Regions from separate parts of the Brevibacillus sp. NRRL NRS-603 genome, predicted to be linked through region 1. Evidence: riboswitches for the same ligand, from Rfam matches in the RefSeq annotation. Region 1 holds a riboswitch; the other holds the start of a gene.
What was found. Region 1 has a riboswitch for S-adenosylmethionine ahead of metK (methionine adenosyltransferase). Riboswitches for the same ligand answer to the same signal wherever they lie in the genome.

Region 2: it holds a riboswitch for S-adenosylmethionine, as region 1 does, so the genes downstream of both, C7R94_RS08630 (ABC transporter permease) here and metK (methionine adenosyltransferase) in region 1, are expected to answer to the same signal.

The regions. Positions count from the first base shown of each region.
Region 1 is NZ_PXZN01000011.1:348,884-353,558, reverse strand. Features, by position in the region: gene C7R94_RS07615 (sensor histidine kinase) at 1-527, opposite strand, end outside; gene C7R94_RS07610 (polysaccharide deacetylase family protein) at 524-1,540, opposite strand; gene metK (methionine adenosyltransferase) at 1,691-2,896, opposite strand; SAM riboswitch class I at 3,029-3,130, opposite strand; gene C7R94_RS07600 (S8 family peptidase) at 3,192-4,675, opposite strand, start outside.
Region 2 is NZ_PXZN01000012.1:244,941-249,615, forward strand. Features, by position in the region: gene C7R94_RS08615 (FAD/NAD(P)-binding oxidoreductase) at 1-1,009, shown strand, start outside; gene C7R94_RS08620 (MBL fold metallo-hydrolase) at 1,170-2,588, shown strand; gene C7R94_RS08625 (sulfite exporter TauE/SafE family protein) at 2,620-3,405, shown strand; SAM riboswitch class I at 3,507-3,611, shown strand; gene C7R94_RS08630 (ABC transporter permease) at 3,721-4,653, shown strand; gene C7R94_RS08635 (ABC transporter permease) at 4,658-4,675, shown strand, end outside.

The DNA.
Region 1 (4,675 bases):
TGAGCCTGGATTACCTTTAGGCCCATCAACTGATGCTGCTTAGCCGATTCCAGCGCCTCGCCTATCTTGCTTAAGTCACCCGTCAAGTAACCAAGCACGACACCCATTTGAGAAACCAGCTTTTCTGCACGGACGATAGTTTCTTCCAAGGTACGCAGTTGGCGCTCCAAATCATTTCTTCTGCGCTTCAAGTTGTTTTCCCGCTCGCGGTAAATGGACAGTTCTACCTGAATACGGCTGGCTTCTTCATACGCTACCCGAATGTCTTCCTCCGTGTACATATGAAAATTACGACTGACCAAGACGAGCTTGTTGCGCGATTTGCGATACGCGAGTTCAAGCGCATCGACTTTTTGAATCACTTTGGAAATCTCTTGTCGAAGTTCATGTAAATCAAACTTCAATGAATTGCCATGCTGTCTGGCGTTTTCAGCTATATCAAATATTTGGGTTTTACTTGTTTCTACGGTTTCAATCGTTCTCTTGATCACCCCGTCCAGCACGCTGATGTCTATCGCTTTGTTCATGATTGCTCTCCTTCAAACTCATTTTTAGCCTTCGTGAACAACTGTTGGAGGTGCTCTTCTTCTACATCTCGCAGTCCCATGTCATTGCGCGGAATGGCAAACGGATCTGTTCCTTGTTTAACGAATCCACGATTGGATGTAAATACATAGCGGTAGCCAGCTTGACGAGCTGTCTCCAGTACGATTGGACTTGTGAAGCCAAACGGCAACGAGATGACTTCGATCTCTTTATTCATCCATTCGCTTAAGCTGACGCGAGATATACTGAAATCCACATAGAGGCGGTCCCTGTACTCTTTCTCGTCCTCTAAACGATGCAAGTCTTTGAGATAGACCGGAGCTGTTTCTGGGCCTAAATCGCCCCATTCATTTCGTTCTTCCTCTTCATGCAGACTGTACGTGTGGGAACCGATTGTAGCCAGTCCCGAATAAATCATTTCGTTAACTTGTTGACGCGTAAGTGGTGGCGTCATATTCTCCCGTTTTCGGTCAGCTACATCTCTTAAGCGCCCCGCAATCGCGAAGTTCACTGAAGGGTAGCCGTATGTACGTAAGATCGGAAATGCTTCTTTGTAGTAACTCTCATACCCATCGTCAAACGTAATCAATACAGCATTCTCAGTCGGCAAGGTACCCGTCTCCATAAATCGCAGGAACTCCTCCAACGAAATCGGATTCAGGTCGTTATCATGCAAAAATTTCATGTGTCGGGCAAATTGATCAGGAGCTATGACATACCGCTGATTCGATTGATCCGTAACATGATGGTACGTCAAAACCACAACCTGATTGTTATACCACTTTTTCGTTTGAACCACTGCTTCTTCAATTGGTGTGACGTTTGGCTCAGCATTTTTTGTCTCACTTATGCTTATAGACGTATCCACTTGGGGAAAAGGTTGCACTTCTTGTTTATTCTTTTTTTCCAGAAAAGATTCGCCTAACAACCCAATAGCCACTGCAAAAAACAAAAAAGTTAGAAACACGATCAGGAAGAGCCTTCTGTTCGGCAAAAAAACCCCTCCTCTACTTCCTCACTAGGAGATTCGACACAGTCATACAAATTCCTGTGCAACAATTGACCCAATAATTGGATGGCTTTGCTCCTGACATAAAAAAGAGCCCAGTAGCAATACCAGGCTCTTTTTATGTCATTCAGTAATTTACAGTTGAGCAGCCTCTTGCTTCAGAACTTCTGCTTTGTCTGTTTGCTCCCAAGGAACATTCAGGTCATTGCGTCCGAAGTGGCCATATGCAGCTGTTTGTTTGTAGATAGGACGACGCAGGTCGAGCTGCTTGATGATACCAGCAGGACGCAGGTCGAAGTGTTTGCGAACCAATTTCACCAGATCTTCTTCGGAAATGGTACCTGTACCGAATGTATCTACTGCGATGGAAACTGGTTGTGCTACACCAATTGCGTAAGCAACTTGTACTTCGCATTTGTCTGCGAGGCCAGCAGCCACGATGTTTTTCGCTACATAACGAGCTGCATAAGCACCGGAACGGTCAACTTTAGTTGGATCTTTACCGGAGAACGCACCGCCGCCATGACGAGCATAACCGCCGTAAGTATCTACGATGATTTTGCGGCCAGTCAAGCCAGCATCCCCTTGTGGTCCGCCAATTACGAAACGGCCAGTTGGGTTGATGAAGTATTTGGTCTCAGCGTCCAACAGTTCAGCTGGAACAACTGGTTTGATTACGTGTTCAACCAGATCTTGCTTGATTTGCTCCAAAGTTGTTTCAGGAGCATGTTGGGTAGAAATAACGATTGTATCGATACGAACTGGTTTGTCGCCATCGTACTCAACGGTTACTTGTGTTTTTCCGTCAGGACGGAGGTAAGCAAGTGTTCCGTTTTTACGTACTTCAGTCAGACGACGAGCCAATTGGTGAGACATGCTGATCGGAAGTGGCATCAGCTCAGGTGTTTCATTGCAAGCAAAACCAAACATCAAACCTTGGTCACCAGCACCAATCGCTTCGATCTCAGCGTCAGTCATTTGGCCTTCGCGTGCTTCCAATGCTTGGTCTACACCAAGTGCAATGTCAGCGGACTGCTCGCCAATTGCAGTAATAACACCGCAAGTGTCAGCGTCAAAACCAAATTTCGCACGGTCATAACCAATTTCACGAATGGTTTCACGAACGAGCTTTTGGATATCCACATAAGTGTTCGTAGTGATTTCACCTGCTACGAGAACCAAACCAGTAGTTACGGAAGTTTCGCAAGCTACGCGAGCGTTTGGATCTTTGGACAGGATCGCATCCAAGATGGAGTCGGAAATTTGGTCACAAATTTTATCCGGATGTCCTTCAGTTACAGATTCGGATGTAAACAGACGACGACCTTTTTGCAAAGCCATGAGAAAATACCTCCTTTGACCTCATACAAATAGTGTGGTAGCCGAGTTAGGATTTTATCTACGTAAACGCAAATAAAAAACCTTTTCCATTTTTAGGAGGAAAAGGTTTGAGCGTTTTTTGCTTCCTTCATCCTCTTATCGGCCAGAACAGATGTCCGTTCTGCTGGTTAGCACCGCTCAAGATCGGTTGCCGGGCTTCATAGGGCCAGTCCCTCCGCCTGCTCTGGATAAGAGTATCCATTACGGATAATAGAATAATTGTTTTTTTCAGAGATGTCAATAGGAAAAATTTTACTTATATTTGATAGGCTTTGGAAAGTACCACCGCTACCTCAGCGCGAGTTGCCCTACCATTCGGTTTAAAGGAGGAACCGTATCCACTAAGCCACTTTCTAGATGTTAAAGCCTCAATGGCAGGAGAAGCCCAATGACTCGTTGGCACATCCTGATAATTCGAGGTACCACGATTGTACATCAAAACATCACGTGCACGCGCGATCATTACCGCCATCTCCGCACGCGATATCGGCTGATCCGGCTTCATTTCATTCTTCGGGTACCCTTTCAAAATTCCCAATTGATAAGCTACACCTAGGTTGTGATACGCCCAGTGCCGCTTTGTCATATCCCGGAAGGTCGTTTTTCCTGTATAGGTAGTCGCTACCTTAGAACCGGTCGCACGCATCGATTTAAGCAGCATCGTCGCAAACTCCGCACGGGTCACTGCCTGATTCGGCTTGAACGACGCATCATTAAATCCATTTACAATATCGCGAGAGCTAAGTCTGACGATCTCTGAGCGCGCCCAGTGGTCCGAAATATCGCGATAGCCCGCTATCAACTTCTGCTGCGTCACCGTGAGCCGGTACGATTCATATTTGAATGAAGAACCACTATTCAGGCGTACATAATATTTTCCTGGCTGCAAGCGCAAACCGAAAATATCGCTTCCTCGGTTAGACAGCTCCGCTACCTCATTTGTCGAAGCAATCGCATAGTTCATGTTCCGATCGCTGTAGAGCGCGAAACGAAAGCCACTATCGACAGGAATGTACGGCGCTCGGAACGTCACATACGATTCACTATTCACAGTAAATTGGAACCAGTCGGAATCAGATGCTGTCGGTATCGTGCCTGACATCACTGTCCCACCGCTTAATGGAGACGCTTTTTGATAGGTGTCATTCGGCTCATTAAAATCTTTTTTTACCGGCGTGTATCCGAGATCCAGCTGATATTCGCCATTCACCGCATTGCGATTGTACTCACTCACACGGATGTAATACTTGCCTGGTGATACTTCTTTTTGAGCGCGCTCTGTCGGATTGTCTTTCGTTCCATTGTCGTATGTAGGATCCCAGACAACCATCTTTTTTCCGAGCTCTTGTTTACCGATACTCAGCATTAGATCGACACGCTTGTTATCGGGACTAACGGAGACATCCAAATGCCCGTATTCACGAACATAGTAGGAGAACCAATCCTGATCCCCTTCATCGTGAAAATTGCCTGTTACACTGATTTGGTTACCCACGAGCGGCCTAGCCGTCTCTTGCGTATCGTTCGGTTCGTTACGGTCTGGATTGATGGTAAACTTACTCGTCAGCACATAGGTAAAAGAGTTGTTGACCCCTCCGTTACGCATTAACCGGATATTCATTTTTCCCGCCTTGACCGGAACAGTTATCGTATCCCCATTCCCGAAGTACTGCACAATCGGCGGACGATTCTCTGGGTAAAAGGTAGCAGCCATCGCTGAAGAAATACCGGAAGTCACTG
Region 2 (4,675 bases), on a different contig from region 1:
CGAGCGTGACCTCTCCTCTCTGATTCCCGCAGGCGTCGATTTGATTTGCGATGCGGTCACCATGTTTCAACCAGAACAAAACACGCTCAGCACGAATCAGGGGACCATCGTTTCCTATGACTACCTCGTTGTTGCTGCCGGTCTGCAACTAGATTGGGAGAGCGTAAAGGGTTTGAAGGAAGCTGTTGGGAAGGACGGCGTTTGCAGCAACTACGCATACGAAACGGTAGAAAGTACATGGGAAGCCATCCAGAGTTTTAAAGGCGGCTCTGCGATTTTTACGCATCCGAATTCACCCGTAAAATGCGGCGGAGCTCCTCAGAAAATCATGTATCTGGCCGATGACTACTTTCGGAAATTACATGTTCGCAACCAGTCAGAGATCATTTTTGCATCAGCGAAGGGAAGTATTTTTGATGTTCCCACGTATGCCAATACCCTCAACAACGTCATTCGTCGCAAGAACATCGAAACGAGATACAAGCATAACCTGATGGAAGTGCGGGCAGATACCAAGGAAGCCGTATTTGAGAATTTGGACACCAAAGAGCAGGTAGTATGGAAGTATGACATGCTTCATGTGACCCCTCCCATGAAAGCGCCCGATTTCATTGCAAACAGCGCATTGGCAGACAATGGAGGCTGGGTCGATGTCGATCCATTTACGCTTGTGCACAAAAGATACCACACTATTTTCGGCATCGGCGATTGCACGAATCTTCCTACGTCCAAAACCGGAGCTGCGATTCGCAAACAAGCGCCAGTTGTCGAGAAAAACCTGCTCGCACTGATCAATGGTACCCCTTTGGCTGCCAAGTACAACGGTTATACATCCTGCCCACTCGTAACGGGGTACAACAAACTGGTGCTAGCCGAATTTGATTACAACCTGAAGCCGTGTGAAACCTTTCCTTTTGACCAATCTAAAGAGAGGTTCAGTATGTACCTGATGAAAAGAGAACTGCTTCCCATCCTTTATTGGAAGGGCATGCTTAAAGGATTAATGTAAGGAAGTTTTTAAAAGAGAGGGGGAGAAGCAGCATTTCAGCGCTTTACAAGCTCATGAAAGAGCCCATCGTCCAAAAAACAGTTCGTTTTATCCAATCACTGCTCGAAGTACTCGCGGAAAAATCAAACAAATAACAGACGTGTTAAAGGAGGAATGCACGATGTTGTTGCGTTACTTTTATGATGAAAAGCTGGCCCATGCATCTTATCTGGTCGGCTGCCAAAAAACCGGGGAGGCGATTGTGATCGATCCCGCCCGCAATCTGGCTCCTTATTTTCAAGTCGCCAAAGCAGAGGGAGTTACCATTGTAGCCGCCACCGAAACTCACATTCACGCTGATTTTGTATCTGGTGCCAGGGAACTGGGCGCAGCTCATCAGGCGAAGCTGTTTTTATCCAATGAAGGCGATGAGGAATGGAAATATCAGTACTTGGAAGGTTTGAACCATCAGCTTGTCCACGATGGAGATCGTTTTTTTATTGGAAACCTGCTATTTGAAGTCATGCATACTCCTGGCCATACACCTGAGAGCATCTCTTTCCTTTTGACAGACGTCGGAGGGAATGCAGATCGCCCCATCGGGATCTTCACGGGAGATTTCGTTTTTGTCGGCGATATCGGCAGACCGGACTTGCTCGAAAAAGCGGCAGGAATGAAGGGGACGTCCGAGTTAGGTGCAAGAGCCATGTTCCAGTCCCTCCAAAAATTCAAGCAACTGCCGGATTATATGCAGGTATGGCCAGCTCATGGCGCAGGAAGTGCTTGCGGGAAAGCATTGGGGGCCGTACCGTCTTCTACCGTCGGTTATGAAAAGCTCTTTAACTGGGCGCTGTTACTCTCCACTGAAGAGGAATTCGTCAATACACTCCTGGATGGACAACCAGAGCCGCCAACGTATTTTGCCGTGATGAAACGCGTGAATAAGGAAGGCCCTGCCTTGCTCAAGGAACTCCCTGTTGTTCAAGAGTTCAACTCGCTTGAAGCGGTAAAGGAATCGCTGGGAAACGGACAGGTGATCGATACGCGTCCTTTCCAGAAATTTGCGAAGGGGCATCTGGCGGGAACACTTCACATTCCTTTTAACAAGTCATTTGCCAACTGGGCGGGCTGGATCGTCGATTACGATCGTCCGGTTCACATCCTGGGCAACCCAGATGAGCTGGACGAGATTTTACAAGCCTTGCATGCTGTAGGGATTGATCGTGTCACAGGCTTTATCGACAGCGGCAAGCTAATGGAAAGTGAAGAGTCTTCGCTCGAGATAATCGAAGACGTAACACCGCTGGAGATTGCAGAACGGGTGGAAAAAGGAGAGGTTCACGTAGTGGATGTACGCAATCTGGCTGAGTGGAAGGAAGGACACATTCCGGATGCACAGCACATCATGCTCGGTACTCTCGCCATGCGGCTGGATGAGATTCCTCACGAGAAGCCAGTTCTCGTACAGTGCCGCTCCGGTGTCCGATCCGCCATTGGAGCAAGCATCCTGAAAGCAAACGGATTCAAGGATGTAATAAATTTGAGCGGCGGAATCTTGAAATGGCAACTAGACGGCTTGGCAGTTGTAGAACGAGGATAAAACGAAGCGAGGAGTTGCAAAGAGTGAGCCTATGACTATCGATCTTGTGATCACACTGTTTGTTATCGGTTTCGCGGGATCGTTTATTTCTGGTCTCGTGGGAATCGGGGGCTCCATCATCAAGTATCCAATGCTTCTGTACATTCCGCCCGCCCTTGGATTTGTTGCTTACACAGCTCACGAAGTATCCGGAATAAGTGCCGTCCAAGTATTTTTTGCCACCCTAGCTGCTGTTTGGACTCTGCGCAAAGATAAGGTTATCCATTACCAGCTCGTTCTGTGCATGGGAAGTGCCATTATTGTCGGTAGCTTGCTTGGAGGATATGGAGGAAAATATCTTTCCGCAGAAGCCATCCATATCGTTTACGCCATTCTGGCCACCATTGCTGTCATCTTGATGTTCCTGCCAAAAAAGCGAGTAGATGAACGTGAAAATACCAAGGTTATCTTTCATAAACCAACAGCCGTATTATCCGCTTTGATTGTAGGAGGAGCCTCCGGAATTGTTGGGGCCGCTGGCGCTTTTATTTTGGTTCCCATCATGTTGATCATCCTCAAGATACCGACGAGAGTTGCAATTGCTTCCTCTCTTGCCATCACGTTTCTTTCCTCCATCGGTTCGACCGTAGGGAAATGGATGGCGGGGGACATATTGCTGTGGCCATCCGTGATCATGGTAATCGCAAGCATCATGGCAGCGCCGCTCGGTGCGAAGGTCAGCAAATGTTTGGGTACCCGTATTCTCCAAACTATTCTTGCCTTGTTGATCCTAGCCACCACGATTAAGATTTGGGCAGACATTTTTATATTTCCATAAAAAATAAAGAAAAATCAATTGTCATTGAACAGCATTGACATATCCGAGTAAAATGATAAGATAAAAAAGAATTTTACGATGAAATTAAATTTCATAGAACATTCTTATCGAGAGTGGTGGAGGGACTGGCCCGATGAAACCCGGCAACCTTGGTCTGATTGACCTTACGGTGCTAATTCCTGCGGAGTTATTCTGCGAGATGAGAAGGTGGGAACCGTGCAATCGCCCCTCTTCTTTTCGGAGAGGGGTTTTCTATATTTTCAATTCATTGTATTTATATCTTTTTACTTTGTTTTTTGTGAAGGAGGAAACAACGTGCTTCATTATGCAGTCAAGCGTGGCTTTCTCATGATCGTTACGCTGTGGATTATTGTCACGGTAACATTTGTGACCATGCACCTGATTCCGGGTGATCCATTCGCTTCTGACGCCAAAATGCTTCCGGAAGAAGTAGTGAAGAACATGCGGGCGGAGTACAACCTGGATCAGCCAATCACGGTACAGTACTTGCTCTATCTGAAAGGACTGCTGCAATTTGACTTGGGGCCCTCTATCCAGTCCAAGACGAGGGATGTGAACAAGCTGATTGCAGAGGGATTTCCCGCCTCGGCTGTTCTGGGACTCCAGTCGTTTATTGTCGCGCTAGTAGGTGGAATCACACTGGGAATCGTAGCGGCACTCTATCACAATCGAACGCTGGATTTCTTGTCCATGTTTGCAGCGATCATCGGAATTTCCGTCCCCAGCTTTATTCTAGCGCCACTGTTGATCAAGTACTTGGCGGTCAAATGGGAGCTATTTCCCGTTGCTGCGTGGGGGAGCTGGGAACACTCGATTCTTCCAACGCTTGCGCTCGCTATCGGTCCGCTCGCCATTATTGCCCGTTTTGTTCGAGCCAGTATGCTTGAGGTTTGGCAACAGGAATACATAAGTACAGCGGAGGCAAAAGGGCTTGGCACCTTTTCCATTGTCGTTAGACACGGGATGCGCAACGCCATACTGCCGGTTCTTACTTTTATTGGTCCGCTGTTTGCCAACCTGATGACCGGAACCTTTGTGGTGGAAAAGATTTTCGCCATTCCCGGGCTCGGCAAATACTTCGTGGAAAGCATTTTTAACCGCGATTATCCTGTTATTTTGGGAACGACAGTCTTTTACAGCTTTGTGCTCATTTTTACTTTGTACATGATCGACCTGCTGTATCGGGTGATTGACCCGCGCATCAGATTGACGAGTGGAGGGAAGTAGCGTTATGGCCAATCAGGCAACA